3 regions of the Mesorhizobium sp. M0106 genome follow, and region 3 is predicted to be linked to each of the others. Evidence: predicted binding sites of a transcription regulator. Region 3 holds the regulator's gene; each other region holds the start of a gene.
What was found. Region 3 encodes LexA, which represses DNA repair genes until DNA is damaged. Its sites were predicted from a motif close to TGTTCNNNNTGTGTTCNG; they were not measured.

Region 1: the regulator LexA is predicted to act here: its motif matches at 3,301-3,318, upstream of recA (recombinase RecA).
Region 2: the regulator LexA is predicted to act here: its motif matches at 2,513-2,530, upstream of NKJ55_RS08150 (DNA recombination protein RmuC).

Annotation. Positions count from the first base shown of each region.
Region 1 is NZ_JAMYUA010000005.1:194,913-200,927, forward strand. It holds gene NKJ55_RS07785 (GFA family protein) at 1-147, opposite strand, end outside; gene NKJ55_RS07790 (TfoX/Sxy family protein) at 238-561, shown strand; gene NKJ55_RS07795 (PfkB family carbohydrate kinase) at 596-1,519, opposite strand; gene NKJ55_RS07800 (hypothetical protein) at 1,985-2,881, opposite strand; gene recA (recombinase RecA) at 3,443-4,537, shown strand; gene alaS (alanine--tRNA ligase) at 4,797-6,015, shown strand, end outside.
Region 2 is NZ_JAMYUA010000006.1:4,681-10,695, forward strand. It holds gene truA (tRNA pseudouridine(38-40) synthase TruA) at 1-461, opposite strand, end outside; gene NKJ55_RS08135 (GNAT family N-acetyltransferase) at 480-989, opposite strand; gene fmt (methionyl-tRNA formyltransferase) at 986-1,912, opposite strand; gene def (peptide deformylase) at 1,929-2,459, opposite strand; gene NKJ55_RS08150 (DNA recombination protein RmuC) at 2,563-3,825, shown strand; gene NKJ55_RS08155 (GFA family protein) at 3,865-4,269, opposite strand; gene NKJ55_RS08160 (cation diffusion facilitator family transporter) at 4,337-5,299, opposite strand; gene NKJ55_RS08165 (transglutaminase-like domain-containing protein) at 5,421-6,015, opposite strand, start outside.
Region 3 is NZ_JAMYUA010000003.1:179,851-185,865, reverse strand. It holds gene NKJ55_RS04415 (hormone-sensitive lipase) at 1-567, opposite strand, end outside; gene kynU (kynureninase) at 666-1,913, opposite strand; gene lexA (transcriptional repressor LexA) at 2,360-3,094, shown strand; gene NKJ55_RS04400 (ComEC/Rec2 family competence protein) at 3,088-5,553, opposite strand; gene gltX (glutamate--tRNA ligase) at 5,650-6,015, shown strand, end outside.

The DNA.
Region 1 (6,015 bases), on a different contig from region 3:
GGCGCCGAGATTGATGGCAAAACCGCCACCGCCCTGCTGCTTGCGGCAGATCGAGCAGTAGCACAGCATGAACGGCACCGGCGTGTGGCTTTCCACCTCGAAACGTACGGCATTGCACCGGCAGGACCCTTTGAGCAGAAGCGGCATGAAAAACTCCGACGAAATTGATTCTGAACTTGTCAGGATGGTGCCGGTTGCGTCGATGACAAGGGGAAATCCGGGTGACATGATCGCCGCATGGACAACGAGCGCATAGAAGAGCTTTTCGAAGGCCTCGGCCCGGTCAGCATCCGCAAGCTGTTCGGCGGCAAGGGCATCTATTTCGACGGCGTCATCGTCGCCATCGTCATCCGTGGCGAATTGATGCTGAAGGCCGACGCCGAAAGCGCCCCGGATTTCGAAGCGGCCGGCTGCCGGCAATGGACCTATACCGGCTCGCGGCACGGCAAGCTCGTGTCGATGCCCTATTGGAGCGTTCCCGACAGCGCATTCGACGATCCCGACGAGATGGCGATCTGGGCGCGCCGCGCCTACGAGGCAGGACGGCGCGCCGGAAAATAGGCTGCGTCATGCTTCGGCAATTCCGGGCCGTACTTCACGCCGGGTCCCGCGCCTCGGGCACGAGCGCCAGCGCCTCGGCAAAGCCAGCGCTGGTGAAGGCGGCACTCTCGACGGCGAGCATAGCTGCGGCAATGCCTTCGCGCAGTGCCGCGCGCAGCGTCAGGCCGCGCAGCAGGGCAGCGATCGTGGCGCCTGCCAATGCGTCGCCGGCGCCGGCAGCATCGGTCCGCTTTTGCAGCGGCGGTGGCGAGATCGAGAACGCGCTCAATTCGTCGAAACCGAGCACTGGTTCGTCGCCGGCGGTGATCACGCCGCTTTTCAGCCCGGCGCGTCTCAGGCCGTCGACGATGCCTTGATCGATTTGGACGCCGGCGAGCACGCCGGCCTCGCGCCGGTTCATGAAGGCCATCGCCAGACGGTCGAGCACCGGCGTCAGCCGCGCCGCTTTGTTGGGCGAGACCGCAAGCGCAAACACCGGCTTGCCGGCGGCGAGTGCCGCCAGCCGCTCCAGCGCGGTCGACGGCAGGTTGGCGTCGCACAGCACCGCGTCGGCCGAACCGATCGCTTCCCGCACCTTGGCACGGCGGATCTGCTTGGGAAGCGCCAGCTCGTAGAGCACCATGTCGGCAAGGCCGGCGATCAGCCCGCCGCCGCTGTCGATCAGCATCGTATGGCTTGGCGTTGCTCGGTCGAGGAACACCGCCGACAGGTCGGCAACGCCGGCCTCGGTGACGGCGCGTAAAACCGTGTCGCCAAGGGCATCGCCGCCGCGCACCGAAAGCAGCGAGGCCGAGACGCCGCGGCGCACGGCACAGCGCAAGGCGTTGAAGACGGCGCCGCCGACATGCTCGCGCATCGTGCCCGGATTAGACGCTGCCGGCACGAAGGCGCCGGCAACCCGGCCGCGCCGCTCGATATAGGCGCCGCCCACGGCCAGGATCGTCGGGGATTTGATCATGCCGTCAAAATGCCCTTTAGCTGTTGCCCGGGGGGAGACTAGGTCGCCGGGCGGAACCCTGCAATCGCGGGTCCGATTCGGTTGGTGACGGCAACGGCGCCGCATCCGAGGCGAGACACGTTGGGAAGCAAACGGATGTATACCGTTCGACATGTAAAGAAGAAAATTCAAGCCTTGGCGAGGTGTGCTAAATGCGTGCTGTTGCGTGAGCCACGCGTTCTACACCAATGGCATCGCGGGCTGCTTCAGCTACAGCAACGGCAGCAGTGGTAACTCGAATGCTCAGCCAGATGGTAACAAGCAGCGCAGCCATATTGTGCTTCAGCGCCACTCCATGGGGCTTTCTGCGCAATTATGTAGGTGGCTAGCACCTCAACGCAAAGAATACCAGAATCGCCCCACAGCGCCTTGCCCCGTCCATGTGATGGCATCATGAAACCGATCCTTTTGGCGGTGGCGGTGGTTCTAATCGAAGCCGTTTAAATGTTCGTCTTTCAGGTGAGCGGGAACGAACTCGTAGCTCTTGTATACGCGGCAAAACCAACTCTTGTGGGGAGTTCCGAACGGGTCCTCGTAATAGATGATCCCATAAAGATATATCTCACCTTCTTTCCGTCGTTCCCCCTCCATCATGTCGGCGGTGACTGTCAGCGGGACATGCCAGTTGTTTGGGAAATCGACGTCATAGGCCGCAATCGCCCCTTTGTGCAGAATCCTGTCAGTCCCCTGTTTTCCGGCGGTCTCGGGGTCGGGCGGCACGGCGAAAAGTCCCACATCATACTGAATGCGCGTCACAAAGCCTGGCGTTCTGCCGAAATTCTTGAAGTTGATCCCGAGAAGTTTTTTGCCATCAAAAGGGTCTCGTTTGGTCATCCAAAGGAATACATAGGGCCGCTCAGCGGCAATGGCAGCATTGGCAGCAGCGGTAGCCGTGTTGGCAGCTTGAATAGCGGCTTCGGTAGCAAACTGATTAGCTTTGAGAGTACGCCAAATTAAGAAAATGCCGACACCGCTCGCAATCAACCCAGACAGGCTAATCCGGTACATACTTGTGGTGTCTTCAGCAACGCTCTGTTGGGCTGCGAGGTCACACCAATCCGTATTGGTTTCGCTGGAGTCGTTTGCTTTCTCAGTTTTTTGATTGCTCGAACTGGGATGGACATAGGTGGTCGAAAAGGGGCTATCGCTATATCGTGCGGCGCATTTTCTGGCGTAGTAGGAGCTTTGATTTTCAACGGACTTTTGAGAGTCGAGTAGCGACCCAAATAGGAGCAATCCAATTATGGTCGCAATCCAGCCGAACGTTATGAAGTCATATCGATCGTCGCCGCCAGACATGACAGTATCGCCGCCAAATTTCACTGCGGCAGTTATCCCCTAGAATACGGACAGGAGCAACAATGACCGAAATGCCTAACGCCTGTTCGACGGCCCCCTAAAGGCGATCGCAACCAAGCTCGCCCCTACTGGTCACGCGGATGGTGCGCTGGATTTCCTTCGCGGAAAGCGGAACATGAAGGTGACACCAGTCGCGCAGTGACATGCGTGGCTTGGAATGGCGTGCCTGCGGTCGGGTAGACCTGCGCGCTGCAGAAGTCGCACTCATGGAGCGGCAAGCCTTCACGCGATGGCACTTGGCGCATTCGTGACGATCACTGCACCGGGTTGTCATGAGGCGTTCGAAGCAGGCGTCTTCGCTACTAGCGAGTCGCCCCCCGGAATGGGCAGACAGTCGGGAGTTTACCTTTTTTGACAGAGATAACATCCCGAAGCCAAAATTCCGAAACAAAAATAGAACAAATAGAGATATGCGTTATTTTTCAAGCCCTTGGTACTCATTGACAAATGAGAACAAATGAGGTACATTCTTTTAAGGATTGCGGGATTGTCCGGCCTCCATTGACGACCACGGGGTGATGTATCATGGCTCAGAATTCTTTGCGGCTTGTAGAGGACAAAGCGGTGGACAAATCAAAGGCTCTGGATGCGGCGCTGTCGCAAATCGAGCGTGCCTTCGGCAAGGGCTCGATCATGCGGCTCGGCGCGAACGAGCAGGTCGTCGAGATCGAAACGGTGCCGACCGGCTCGCTTGGGCTGGACATCGCGCTTGGCGTCGGCGGCCTGCCGCGCGGCCGCATCGTCGAGATCTACGGGCCGGAAAGCTCGGGCAAGACGACGCTGGCGCTGCACACGGTGGCCGAAGCCCAGAAGAAGGGCGGCATCTGCGCCTTCGTCGATGCCGAGCACGCGCTCGACCCGGTCTATGCCCGCAAGCTCGGCGTCGATCTCGAAAACCTGCTGATCTCGCAGCCCGATACCGGCGAGCAGGCGCTGGAGATCTGCGACACGCTGGTGCGCTCCGGCGCCATCGACGTGCTGGTGGTCGATTCGGTGGCGGCGTTGACGCCGCGGGCGGAAATCGAAGGCGAGATGGGCGATTCGCTGCCCGGCCTGCAGGCCCGCCTGATGAGTCAGGCACTGCGCAAGCTCACCGCCTCGATCTCGCGCTCCAACACCATGGTCATCTTCATCAACCAGATCCGCATGAAGATCGGCGTCATGTTCGGTTCGCCCGAGACGACGACCGGCGGCAATGCGTTGAAATTCTATGCCTCGGTCCGCCTCGACATCCGCCGCATCGGCTCGGTCAAGGATCGCGACGAGGTCGTCGGCAACCAGACCCGCGTCAAGGTCGTCAAGAACAAGCTGGCGCCGCCCTTCAAGGTGGTCGAGTTCGACATCATGTATGGCGAGGGCGTCTCCAAGACCGGCGAGCTGGTCGATCTCGGCGTCAAGGCGGGCGTGGTCGAAAAGTCGGGCGCCTGGTTCTCCTACAATTCGCAGCGTCTTGGCCAGGGCCGCGAAAACGCAAAACTGTTCCTGCGCGACAATCCCGACACGGCGCGCGAGATCGAGCTGGCGCTACGGCAGAATGCCGGGCTGATCGCTGAGAAATTCCTTGAGAACGGCGGCTCCGAAAGCAGCGACGGTTTCGAGGACGACGCTGGGGTGATGTAGGGCAAGCGACGCCTCGCTGAGCCTCAGCCAGATTTCGATTTGATGTTTTGATTTTGAGTTTGCGTAATCGATGCGTTTCGAACCGCCGGCCCAGGGCCGGCGGTTCGCGTTTGACGGCGAGGCAGACGCATTTCAAGGCGCTGGTGAAAGCCGGGATTTGAGCCCATTTGGTGTTTCTGGACAGGCTGCGGTGCGACCGCTAAAAGGCCATGTCTATTTTCCGCCGGCAGCCGGCGGTTCTCTCGAAAAGGCAGTATTCATGAGTGGCGTCAACGAGATCCGGTCGGCATTTCTCGACTATTTTCGCAAGGAAGGTCACGAGGTCGTCGCGTCAAGCCCGCTGGTGCCGCGCAACGACCCGACGCTGATGTTCACCAATGCCGGCATGGTGCAGTTCAAGAACGTTTTCACCGGTCTGGAGAAGCGGCCGTATTCGCGCGCCACGACTGCCCAGAAGAGTGTTCGTGCCGGCGGCAAGCACAACGACCTCGACAATGTCGGCTACACCGCGCGCCACCTGACCTTCTTCGAGATGCTCGGCAATTTCTCCTTCGGCGACTATTTCAAGGAGCGGGCCATAGAGCTTGCCTGGAACCTGATCACCAGGGAGTTCGGGCTGAAGAAGGACAAGCTGCTGGTCACCGTCTACCACACCGACGACGAGGCGGCTTCGTACTGGAAGAAGATCGCCGGCCTTTCGGACGATCGCATCATCCGCATCCCGACTTCGGACAATTTCTGGGCAATGGGCGACACTGGACCTTGCGGGCCGTGTTCGGAGATATTCATCGACCGCGGCGAGCATATCTGGGGCGGCCCTCCCGGCAGCCCCGAGGAGGATGGCGACCGTTTCCTCGAATTCTGGAACCTGGTGTTCATGCAGTATGAACAGGTGACGAAAGACGAGCGCATCGACCTGCCGCGTCCGTCGATCGACACGGGCATGGGCCTCGAGCGCATGGCCTCCATCCTGCAAGGCGTTGAAAGCGTCTTCGAAACCGACCTGTTCCGCCACCTCATCGACGCCGCATCGTCGGCGCTCGGCCGCGGTCCGGATGCGGACGCCGTCGCATCGTTGCGCGTCATCGCCGATCACCTGCGTTCGTCCTGCTTCCTGGTCGCCGACGGCGTGCTGCCGTCCAACGAAGGGCGCGGCTACGTGCTTCGTCGCATCATGCGCCGCGCCATGCGCCACGCGCAGTTGCTCGGCGCCCGCGATCCGCTGATGTGGCGCCTGGTGCCGGCGCTGGTCCGCGAGATGGGCCAAGCCTACCCGGAACTGGTGCGCGGCGAACAGATGATCACCGAAACGCTGAAGCTGGAAGAGACGCGCTTCCGCAAGACGCTGGTGCGCGGCTTGGGCTTGCTTTCGGAGGCGACGGAAAAGCTGGCCTCCGGCGACATGCTGGATGGCGAGACAGCGTTCAAGCTCTACGACACCTATGGCTTTCCGCTCGATCTGACGCAGGACGCGCTGC
Region 2 (6,015 bases), on a different contig from region 3:
TGCCGGCCAAGCAGCACCTTTGCCGCTTCGTGCATGGCACCGGCATCGAGCTGCTTCGGTACCCACCAAATCTTGCCCTTGTCGAGCGCCGCCGGCGCGCGGCGATTGACGATGCGGTAGAGGTAATGGCGGCTGATCGCCGAGAAACGCGCATCGAAGCCATCCGGCACGACGGCGGCCTTCAGGATGGCGATGCGCACCTTGGCCGCTTGTAGATGCGCGTTGACTGCGTCGCGCACCTTGTCGCCGGGCCATGCCTTGATCAGATCGACATGCGCCACCTGAGCGGTCGCATGGACGCCAGCATCGGTGCGGCCGGCGGCGCGCAGCGAAACCTGCTCACCACAGAATTTCTCGATCGCCTGCTCGATCGCCTGCTGCACCGATGGCTGGTTGGCCTGGCGCTGCCAGCCGGCGAAGAGACTGCCGTCATATTCGATGTCGAGGCGAAAACGCGGCATTCCCGGATCGAGGCGAAATCAGGCGGCGAGGGCTGAGCCGAAGGCCGAGGCGTAGACCAGCCTGCCGGTCTCCGGCGCCTCGCCCCAGGCAAGCGCCTGCAGGGCTTCGCTTTGGTAGTCGCTGTCGAATTTTGCTGCACGGGCGCGGCTGTAGCCGAAACGGCCATAGTAAGCCGGATCGCCGAGCACCACGGCGAGCGTCTCGCCAGCAGCCTTCAGGCGGATATGCGCCTCGCGGACCAGCGCACCTCCGATGCCGGTGCCGTGGAACGACGGCTCGACCGCCAAAGGAGCCAAAGCCACCGCCGGGAAGCTCTTGCCGCCATTCTGCACGAAAAGCCGTGAAAACAGGATATGGCCGACCACTTGCCCGTCTTCGTCCGCCACCAGTTCGACGACGGCATCACCGCCGGTGACCAGCGCGTCGACCAGTCCGGCCTCCGTCTGCTGGCCGAATGCGTGTTCTTCGACAAGGCGGATCGCCTCGCGGTCCCGCGGCGTCGCCGCGCGTATGGACATCATGCTCATGACAATTTCATTCCTTTTTCGAGCTTGGCCCCGCGCAGAAACTCCTGCGCGGCAATGGGCCTTCCGCCCGCACGTTGAACTTCGACCAGCCTGATCGCGCCTGACCCGCAGGCGACCGTCAGTCGGTCATCGAGAATTCCTCCCGGTTCGCCGGCGCCTTGCGAGAGCGTCGAGCGAAGCAGTTTCAGCCGTTCCACGCGGCCGATTTCGGCCTCGCACCATGCACCGGGAAAGGGCGACAGGCCGCGAATCTGGTTGTGCAGGTCGCCGGCAGGTCGCAGCCAGTCTATGCGAGTCTCCGATTTATCGATTTTCTTGGCGTAGGTCACCCCCACCTCCGCCTGTGTGGTAAATGTCAGCGTATTCCGCTCCAGCCGTTCGAGCGCTTGCACGATCAGCGCAGCACCGAGGACCATCAGCCGGTCGTGCAGATCGCCGGCCGTCATGTCGGGTCCAATGGGACATTTTTCAACCATTGCCACCGGCCCGGTGTCGAGGCCTTCCTCCATCCGCATCACCATCATGCCCGTTTCGGTATCGCCGGCCATGATGGCGCGCTGGATAGGGGCAGCGCCGCGCCAGCGCGGCAGCAGCGATGCGTGGCCGTTGAGGCAACCGAGCCGCGGCGCCTCGAGAATGGGTTTGGGCAGAAGCAGCCCGTAGGCGACCACCACGGCGACGTCGGCACGTAACGCGCGGAACGCCTCCTGCTCCGCCTCGCTCTTCAGCGACACCGGCGTCCGCACCTCGACGCCCAACCGATCCGCCTCGCGCTGCACCGGCGACGGCGTCAGTTCGAGCCCGCGCCGGCCGCCGGCGCGCGGCGGCTGCGTGTAAACGGCTGCCAACTCGTGCCCGGCCCCGGCAATCGCCCGCAGCGTCGGCACGGAGAATTCGGGCGTACCCATGAAGATGACACGCAGGGGCATTCGTCGACGCCTATCCCACCATCTTGCCCGGCGCCTTGTCCCTGGCGAGCTTCTTGAATTTCTTGACCACCATGTCGCGCTTCAGCTTGGAGATGTAATCGATGAACAGCACGCCGTTGAGGTGGTCGATTTCATGCTGCAGGCAGGTCGCCATCAGCCCCTCGGCCTCGATCTCCTGCAGTTTGCCGTCGCGATCGAGATATTTCACCCGCACCGCGGCGGGGCGCTCGACTTCGGCATAGTAATCGGGGATCGACAGACAGCCTTCCTCATAGACCGAACGCTGGTCGGAGCTTTCAAGGATTTCGGGATTGATGAAGACGTGCGGCGCCGGCGTCTCGTCCTCCTTGGCGAGGTCGATCACCAGCATGCGCAAGGGTTCGCCGACCTGGATCGCTGCGAGGCCGATGCCGGGCGCGTCATACATGGTGTCCAGCATGTCGCCGGCCAGTTTGCGCAAATCGCCATCGACACGCTCGACCGGTTTTGAAACCTGGCGCAGGACGGGATCGGGGAGGATGACAAGCGGCTTGATCGACATGGCGTCTCACCTAAGACCTCGCAGGAAAAGCGTCAACCGGGGCGCCTTCGCGTCGTTCACGTTTTGATCTGTGCCGGCAGACCGAATCATCTATGCTGTCGACATGAACGATCTGGCCACCATCCTGTCCGAACCTGTCGCCCGCCTCGGCGCCACCACGATCACGCTCGGCCAACTCCTGGGTTTCGGCGCAATGCTGTTCCTCGGCCTGTTCGTGGCGCTCGTCGTTGCGCTCTGGCGATCGGCCAAGGCGCGTGCAGTGGCGGCCGCCGAAGCCGCCGACCACGCCCGCGACGCCGAGGTGCGGATGGCTGGTATCTTGGCAAGCCAGGCGGAAATGCAGGGCCGCATGGGCGCCATCGCCGAAGTGTTCGGGGCGCGCCAGGCCGAACTGACACAGTCGATCGGCCAGCGTCTCGATGCCATGACAGGCCGCCTGGGCCAGACCATGACCGAGCAGACGAGATCGACGCATGAGAGCCTCGCCAAGCTGCAGGAACGGCTGGCGGTCATCGATATCGCGCAAGGCAACATCCAGTCGCTGGCCGGCCAGGTCGTGCAATTGCAGGCGATCCTTTCCAACAAGCAGACGCGCGGCGCCTTCGGCCAGTCGCGTATGGAAGCCATCGTCGCCGACGGATTGCCGCACGGCGCCTATGAATTCCAGGCGACCTTGTCGAATGGCAGCCGGCCCGACTGCCTGGTGAAGATGCCGAACGGCGCACCGTCGCTTGCCGTCGATGCAAAGTTTCCGCTCGAGGCCTGGAATGCCATCCGGGCCGCCGAAGGCGCCGAACTGCAGAAGTCCGCCGCACAGGCTTTCCGCCGCGACATCGAGGTGCATGTCCGCGATATTTCCGAAAAATACCTGATCCAGGGCGAGACGCAGGACACCGCCTTCATGTTCGTGCCTTCGGAATCGGTATTCGCCGAAATCCACGAGAATTTCGAGGCCGTTGTCCAGAAGGCGCATCGCTCGCGGATCGTCATCGTCTCGCCATCGCTTTTGATGTTGTCGATCCAGGTCATCCAGGCAATCCTCAAGGATGCCCGCATGCGCGAGCAGGCACACCTGATCCAGGGCGAGGTTATCCGGCTGATGGAAGATGTTTCCCGGCTCGACGAGCGGGTGCGCAAATTGCAGACGCATTTCGGTCAATCGGCCAAGGATATCGACGACATCCTTGTCTCGACATCGAAGGTGACCAGGCGCGGACAAAAGATCGAGGCGCTGGAGTTTGGCGTGCAGCCGGCGGAGGACACCGCTGGTTCGAATGGCAGCGGAGCAAAAGCGGAAAGCAGCCCGCGCGTCGCCGATTCGAAAACCGGGCAGTTGAGGCTAAGGGTCGTCGAAGGCGACGATTGAGAGCTGCGCCGGAACCGGAGGCTTCGCCCCGGTCTGGCGCTACTGCTCCTCGATGATGGTTGTGCCTTCGAATTCCGGCAGCCAATGCAGCGCCGAGCGGTGCCAGATCTGCTTTCTCGGCACCAGTTGCTCGCGCTGCCGTGCCGTGCCGACCCTGATACCGTAAACCTTCGGTCCCTCGCCCGCCGACGTGGCGTAGAGATGCGAGCCGCACTCACCGCAAAATGCCTGGGCACGCTTGGCGCCGCTCGAACCGGTCTTAATGTAGATCTTCGGCGTGCCCTTGGTGATCCTGTAATTGTCCTCGGACGCCGGCACGGTGACGCGAAAGGCCGTTCCGGTTAGCTTCTGACAATCGATGCAGTGACAAATGGTGGTCTTTTCCGGATCGACTTCGGCCTCGTAAGTGATAGCGCCGCAATGACACGCGCCGTCGATTTTCATCTTCGTTCCTCCTGGAGCTTTTGCCCGCAATCATAACCGGGACTGCCCGATGGCGCAGCCATTTTCCTCAGGCCGGTTCCCCTCCGGACGCCGCCAAGGCCTTGCTCCGGCGTTCCCAGGTACCGGTGGTCTGAGGCTTGACGAACAGCCGCGTCACCTCCGGCATCTCCGCTTTCAGCCGCGTCTCGAGGCGTTCGACGCAGGTCTCTATCTCGGGCGCCGACAAGTGGTCCTCGAACTCGATGCTCAGAGCGGCGACGATCTCCTGCGGACCCATATGCAGCGTCAGCGCGCCATTCGCCCGCTGCACCGCCGGGTCCTGCTGGACGATGTCCAATACTTTCATTTGCACCTCGGGCGAAGCCGGCTCGCCGAGCAGCAGGCTTTTGCTTTCGCGCGCCAGGAAGATCGCGGTCCCGCCCAGGATCAGCGCGATGCCAATCGACGCGGCGCCGTCGAGCTTCGGCATGTCCAGCAGTTCCGCCGCCGATATCCCGGCGAAGGCGACAACGAGGCCGAGAAGTGCCGCGCTGTCCTCGAAGAGTACGGTGTAGACACTCGGATCCTTGCTGAGCTGCACCGCCTCAAGCCAGCCGTGGCTGCCTTTTTGGTGGCGGAATTCCTTCAGCGCCACCAGCCAAGAGGTGCCTTCGAAGAGGAAGGAAAGGCCAAGGACAGCGTAGTTCACCTTGGCGTTGGCGATCGGCTCCGGCGCCATGATGTGCGTCACGCCTTCGTAGAACGATATGCCGGCGCCCAGTGCAAAGACGAGGAGCGCAACGATGAAGCTCCAGAAGTACAGCTCGCGGCCATGGCCGAGCGGATGCGTGCGGTCGGCCGGCCGGGCGGCACGGTGCATGCCGTAAAGCAGCAGGCTGCCATTGCCGGTATCGACGAGCGAGTGGACGCCTTCCGAGAGCATTGCCGAGCTGCCCGTGAACAAGGCAGCGGCAAATTTGGTCAGTGCGATCGCAAGATTTCCGGCGAGCGCCGCATAGATCACTTTTTTCGACCCGCCATGCGCCGCCATGGTGTGCTGCCTTGGTTGATGCACCGAGATTGGCGGAGCGCCCGCCCACGCTCCACGCTCTCACAACGCCCGAAGTGCCCAGTTGTTCACAAGGTCAGTTGTTCAAAAGGGCGGCGCGGGGCTATTCGACGACCTCGTCCGTCCAGACCTTGAAGCCAGCCAGCGCGCCCGGCCCAAAAATGTGGGTCAGCGGCACATCGGCGGCATCGCGTCCGGAGGCAATCAGGATGCGGCCGATGCGCGGCGCGTTGTTGCGCGGGTCGAACGCGTGCCAGCGGCCGCCGAGATAGACCTCCATCCAAGCGGCGAAATCCATGTCCGACCACGGCTTTGGCAGGCCGATATCACTGATATAGCCGGTGCAGTAGCGGGTTGGAATGTTCAGGGCGCGGCAGAAGGCAACAGCGAGGTGAGCAAAGTCGCGGCATACACCACTCTGCTCGCGATAGGCCTCGGCGGCGGTGCGCGTCGGCCGTGCATTGAAATAGTTGAAGACGATGTGGTTATGGACGAAGTCGCAGACCGCCTGGACGCGCGGAATGCCGAGCGGGGTGCTGCCGAACAGCCGCCACGCTTCGTTCGACAGCACGTCGCTCTCGCAATAACGGCTGGGCAGCAGGAACAGCAGCGTCTCCGACGGCAGATCGCGCACCTCGTGCTGCCACGCCGTCAGCTCGCGCGTCTCGAAGGAGCCGGGGTCGCGGATCACCGCGTCC
Region 3 (6,015 bases):
ATTCATGCCGGTGCGCATGATCGGGCGCAAATCGTGCACCCCCGAGATCGACACCACATGACGAACGCGCCGGACGACTTCGGGCGCCAGCGGCGTCGTCGCCGTAACCATCCGGCTAACAAGATGGCCGCCGGCCGAGTGCCCGGTCAGCATCAGCGGCCCTGCAACGATCGCCGCCGCCTTGCCGATCGCCGCGCCGACTTCCTTGACGATGCCGCCGATGCGTATCTGCGGACAGAGCGTGTAGGACGGCATCGCCACCGCATAGCCGCGATCAACAGGGCCAGCGGCAAGATGCGACCAGAAATTCTTGTCGAATTCCATCCAGTAGCCGCCATGAACGAACACCACGAGTCCCTTAGGCTTGATGGCCGGCAGGAAAAGATCGAGCCGGTTGCATGGGTTGTCGCCATAGGCCATGTCGAGCCGCGCCCTGCCCTCGGTCGAAAGCACGTCGCGGAAAACCCGCGCGGGCTCGATCCAGGCCGCCGGCCAGCGATCGCTGCCGGCTATGTTGGCGCCGTTGGCATAGGCGTTGTCCCAATCGGCAATGTGACGTTCGAACACCCTGCGCCCTCCCTGGCAATATGGCCTTGCAACGTAGCCGTGAGCATCGCGCGGCGCGCGTCGTCGCCAGCCTCACGATTCCAGCTCTCGCATCAATCTCAAGTGACAGCTGCTTTGATGGCGAAGCGCGCATCCCTCCACGCACCGGTGCGCAGGATGTCCTCAAGCACTTTGACGGCCTGCCAGACATCGGCATAGCCAACATAGAGCGGGGTGAAGCCGAAGCGCATGGTCGATGGCGCGCGAAAATCGCCGATCACGCCACGTTCGATCAGCGCGCGCATGACCTGGTAGCCATGCTCATGCATGAATGAAATCTGGCTGCCGCGTTTTTCCCCATCGCGCGTGCTTTCGAGCGTGAGCCCGTAAGTGCCGCACTTTGCCTCGACAAGCTCGATGAACAGATCCGCCAGCGCGATGCTCTTCTTGCGCACCGCCGTCATGTCGACATCGTTCCAGATGTCGAGCGCGCCCTTCAGCGTGCGCATCGACAGCACCGGCTGGGTGCCGCACAGAAACCGGCGGATGCCGGTGCCGGCCGCATAGCCTGGCTCGAAGGCGAAGGGCCGTGCATGGCCCCACCAGCCGGTGAGCGGCTGCTGGATGTCGGAAAGATGCCGCTCAGCCGCATAGATGAAGGCAGGCGCGCCCGGGCCGCCATTCAGATATTTGTAGGTGCAGCCAACGGCAAAATCGGCGTTTGCCTTGTCGAGCTCGACTGGCATCGCGCCGGCGGTGTGGCAGAGATCCCAGACGATCATCGCCCCGGCTTCCTGAGCCCTGCGCGTCAGCGCCGGCATGTCGCGCAGTTCGCCCGACTTGTAGTTGACGTGGTTGACCAGCACCACGGCGGTGCGTTCGTCGATCAGCTCTTCGATGCTCGGCGCGTCGACCCCCGAGAGGCGCAGCAGCGTATCTTTTCGCGTCGAAACCACACCCTCAGCCATGTAGAGGTCCGTCGGAAAACTATCGCCCTCGGCGACGATGACCTGCCGCTCCGGTCGCATGGCCATGGCGGCGTGCAGCAGCTTGTAGATGTTGACCGATGTCGTGTCGCAGACCACCGTCTGGCCGGCCGCGGCACCGATCAGGCGCCCGAGCTGGTCGCCAAGTTCAAGCGGCATGTTGAACCAGCCGGCCGTGTTCCATGCGCGGATGAGATCATGCGACCATTCTTCGGTCGCGGCCTTGCGCAGTTCATCGAAAGCGGCACGTGAAGCAGCTCCTAGCGAATTGCCGTCGAGATAGACCACTCCTTGCGGCAATACAAAGCGGTCGCGCATCGCGCGCAGCGGATCCGCGGCATCCATCGCCTTTATGGCCACGAGATCGGGAATTCCTGTCATGATTTGTCTGCTCCCCCAAGATCCAACGCAACGCCCGACACGCGTCGACTGTTCTTCCATTCCCTGGTTGCGCGCAGCAAGGCTCCACCGGCGAGAAGCAGCCTGACCAGGCGGTGGAAACCGGGGACTTAACCCGAGGTTGGCGTTTTGAGTTCGTTTCGTTCACGGTGCATCGACCAAACCGCACAGTCGATAGGGGTTCACTTCCGTGCCCTTTGCCGACCGACGGCCGATGTCAATGTGGCCTCCGGGAAGCCAGAAGGGCGCAAACGAAAGCAGAATCAAGGCGATGAGGCTCGCGGCGGTGAAAATACGGTACCCCGGTAGGGACGTCGTTTGTTTCCCGAGCCTTAACGCATTCATTAAACTTTAAACAGTTGCGGAACACAACTGGAACAGATAGTGTTTGTTCTGGGTTTGTTTTTCTGATTCTGTTGGGGGTCGCTATGCTGACACGCAAACAACACGAACTGCTTATGTTCATCCACGAAAGGTTGAAGGAAAGCGGTATCCCGCCTTCCTTCGACGAGATGAAGGAAGCGCTCGACCTGGCTTCCAAATCCGGAATCCACCGGCTGATTACGGCGCTGGAGGAGCGCGGCTTCATTCGCCGTTTGCCCAACCGGGCCCGTGCGCTGGAGGTGCTGCGCCTGCCTGACTCGATCGCCCCCGGCCTCAATGCGGCACGCAAGTTCTCGCCGAGTGTCATCCAGGGCAGTCTTGGGCAAGGCGGTCCTCGGCAAGGCAAGCCGACATCGTCGCGCGTGCCCGCAGCCGGAAATGACGACGATGTCGTCGCCGCCGTTTCGATCCCGGTGATGGGCCGCATCGCCGCCGGTGTGCCGATCGACGCCATCCAGCACCAGACGCATTCGATTTCGGTGCCGCCGGATATGATCATGGGCGGCGAGCATTATGCGCTCGAGGTCAAAGGCGATTCGATGATCGAGGCCGGCATTTTCGACGGCGACACGGTGATCATCCGCAATGCCGATACGGCGAGCCCCGGTGAGATCGTGGTGGCACTGGTCGACGAGGAGGAAGCGACGCTGAAGCGGTTCCGCCGCAAGGGCGCCTCGATCGCCCTGGAAGCCGCCAATCCGGCCTACGAGACGCGCATCTTCGGACCAGACAGGGTCAAGGTGCAGGGCAAGCTCGTCGGACTGATCCGCCGCTACTGAGCCCCGCCCTTGGCGCCGGCTTTGGGGTTGTCGGCCCTGCGGTATGGTGGCAGGCCCCGTGCCGCGCGTGAAAATTTCCGCTGCACGTGCCAGGGCCGGTATGATTTTTCGACCGCGAAACGGATTTCGGCGCGCGTTGCCGCTTGTGGATCGAAGTAGACGGCGGCACTTCCCGCGCGCGCCAGTTGCCGTTTGGTGACGACGAGGACCAGCCGGTCGTAGTAGCAGGGGTTATGCGCGGTGGCGTCGTCGATGACGATCAAGCTGGCAAAGGCGCAGGCTGGCCGCGCAGTATCGCGGTCCTTGGCTTGCGCGATGATCGCGCCGGATGGATGCCTGGCAAGGCAGAGGCCGTCCGTGCAAATGAACGGCATGCCCGGCGGTAGGTCGGCCGGATCGGCAATGTCGAATTGCGGGTCGTTCTTTGCAGGTGTTTCCGGCGCGACGATAGTCTCTGATGTGAGCGCGCGTTTCCAGTTGTCGATGGTGAACTCATTCGGGCGTGCCCGGTTGACCGCGAGTTCACCGCTGCCGATCGGCAGCGCGACCAGCCGTGCGTCCTCCGAGACCAATACGTCGGGTATGCGTGTCTGCGTTGTCGTCAGCAAGCCGGCGAGCGCAAAAGGAAGTGCCGCCAGCCGCAACCAGGTCGTCGCCATGCTGGCAATGACGAGGGCGATCGTCACCAGAAGGACGGATCTCAGCGAAATCAGCCCGACCGCATCGATCGGCGAGCGCTCCGAGATCCACCCGGACAGGGCGATCATCGCCGTCAGCCCCTTGCCCATGACATAGAGGAAAGGGCCATCCGCACCGAACGGCATCGCCAGCGCGCTGAGAACGGCGAAGGGCATGACGACCAGTGAGACGATGGGCATGATGGCCAGATTGGCGAACAGGCTGAGCGGCGCCACGCGCTGGAAATGCCATATGGCGAAAAGCGCCGTGGCGCTCCCTGCAATGATCGAGGTCATCGCCAGACCGCACATGCCCAGCAGGACCTTTCGAGTGGCAAAGCGTAGCGGCGACAGCCGCGGCGGCGGCATGGTGGCCCTGCCGGCGCGGTAATCGGACCAGCCTGCATAGGCGCCGACAAGGGCCGCCGTCGCGGCGAAGGACATCTGGAAACTCGGACCGACCACCTCGTGCGGCGACACCAGGATGACCGCGATGGCCGAGATCGCCAGGTTGCGCATGGTGAGCGCGGCCCGGTCGAACAGCACGGCGATAAGCATCACCGCCAGCATGATGAAGCTGCGTTCGGCCGCCACGACAATGCCGGAAAAGACGAGGTAGGCCGCAATCGAAAAAAGCGCGGCGGCCGCGGCATATTTCTTGACCGGCCGTCGCGATGAGAAATCGGGAAACAGCGCAAAGGCACCCCGCAGCAGCGCCATGATGGTGCCGGCGACCAACGCCATATGTAGCCCCGAGATGGAGATGATGTGGTAGATGCCGGTGCGCCGCATCGCTTCGTTGATCTCCTCGGGAATGCCGGCGCGCACGCCGACGATCAGCGCAGCAGCAATCTCGCCCTCGGCACCGCCGATGCGGCTGCGGATATGGTCGGCGATGGATTCGCGCGCGTCTTCGATCGCGGAAGAAAGCTGCGCGCCAAGCGGCATGCTGCCCGACGACACGACTTTCGGATTGCCGAGAAAAAAGCCGCTGCCGCCGATACCGGCGAAATAGCTGTCGAAGGAGAAATCATAGCTGTCGGGCCGCACCGGGCCGGTCGGCGGCAGCAGCCGCACATAGCCGGTGATCTCGGAACCGGCGGTCAGCTCAGCCGGTATCTTCATCGCCGAAACGCGGACCCGTTCCGGCATGTAGCGCAGTGTCGGCCTGGCCGTTGAGATCACATCGATTGTCAGCCTGATGCGGCCGCTTGCCATGGGCTCGTACGATACGACGCGACCCGTCAGCCGCGTCGAGATTTCGGAGCCGAGCATATGCATTCCGACACGCCATGTCTCGAACTTGGCGGCAAGTACGCCAAGCGCGCAGAGCAGCGCCACCATGAAGCACAGGCGCGTCCTGGGCCATGACCGCGAGACGACGGCACAAAGGGCCGCGAGGAGCGCGATTGCGATCGGCTGTGGAAAGGCCGGCTCCACCGACAGCCCGAAATATACGACCACCCCGCATGCGAGGAACACCGGCACCAGCAGGAAGGCAATGCCGCGGTCAAGTTCCAGGCCGGCTGCCGTGGTTACGCTGTTGCGGATACGGGACGGTGACGGGAGGCGGAAACGCCTGGGCAGGCGTACGATGGGCTCGCCCGCGGGCACGAGAACCGCTGCTCGGTCGCTGGCCGGCAGCGACGGAGCATCGAAGCGCGGAGCAGGTAGCAATGCCGGTGCCGGCAGGACAGGCGGGGGAGCGGCAAACAGCAAGCGTTCGCTGACGCCGCTGCCAACGTCCTCGCCCTCGCCCGTACCACGGCCTCGCACAGCCATCGGGTCTGCCCCTTGCGCCCTCGACCTCCTATGCTACATGAACGCGCAACGCGCGAAAGTCCGCAAACCCACTTCCTTCGCCCGCCTGAGAGTTCCATGCCCGATAAGGTCGTCACCCGTTTTGCCCCCTCGCCCACCGGCTACCTGCACATCGGCGGCGCGCGGACGGCGCTGTTCAACTGGCTGTATGCCAAGCACACAGGCGGCACGATGCTGCTGCGCATCGAGGACACCGACCGCGAGCGCTCCACCGATGCGGCAAGCGCGGCCATTCTCGACGGGCTTTCCTGGCTTGGCCTGACATGGGACGGCGAGCCGGTGTCGCAGTTCGAGCGTGCGCCGCGCCATCGCGAGGTGGCCGAGGAGCTCGTTCGTATGGGCAAGGCCTATTATTGTTATGCGACGCCTGCCGAGCTAGAGGCAATGCGCGAGAGCGCACGGGCCAAGGGGCTGCCTCCCCGC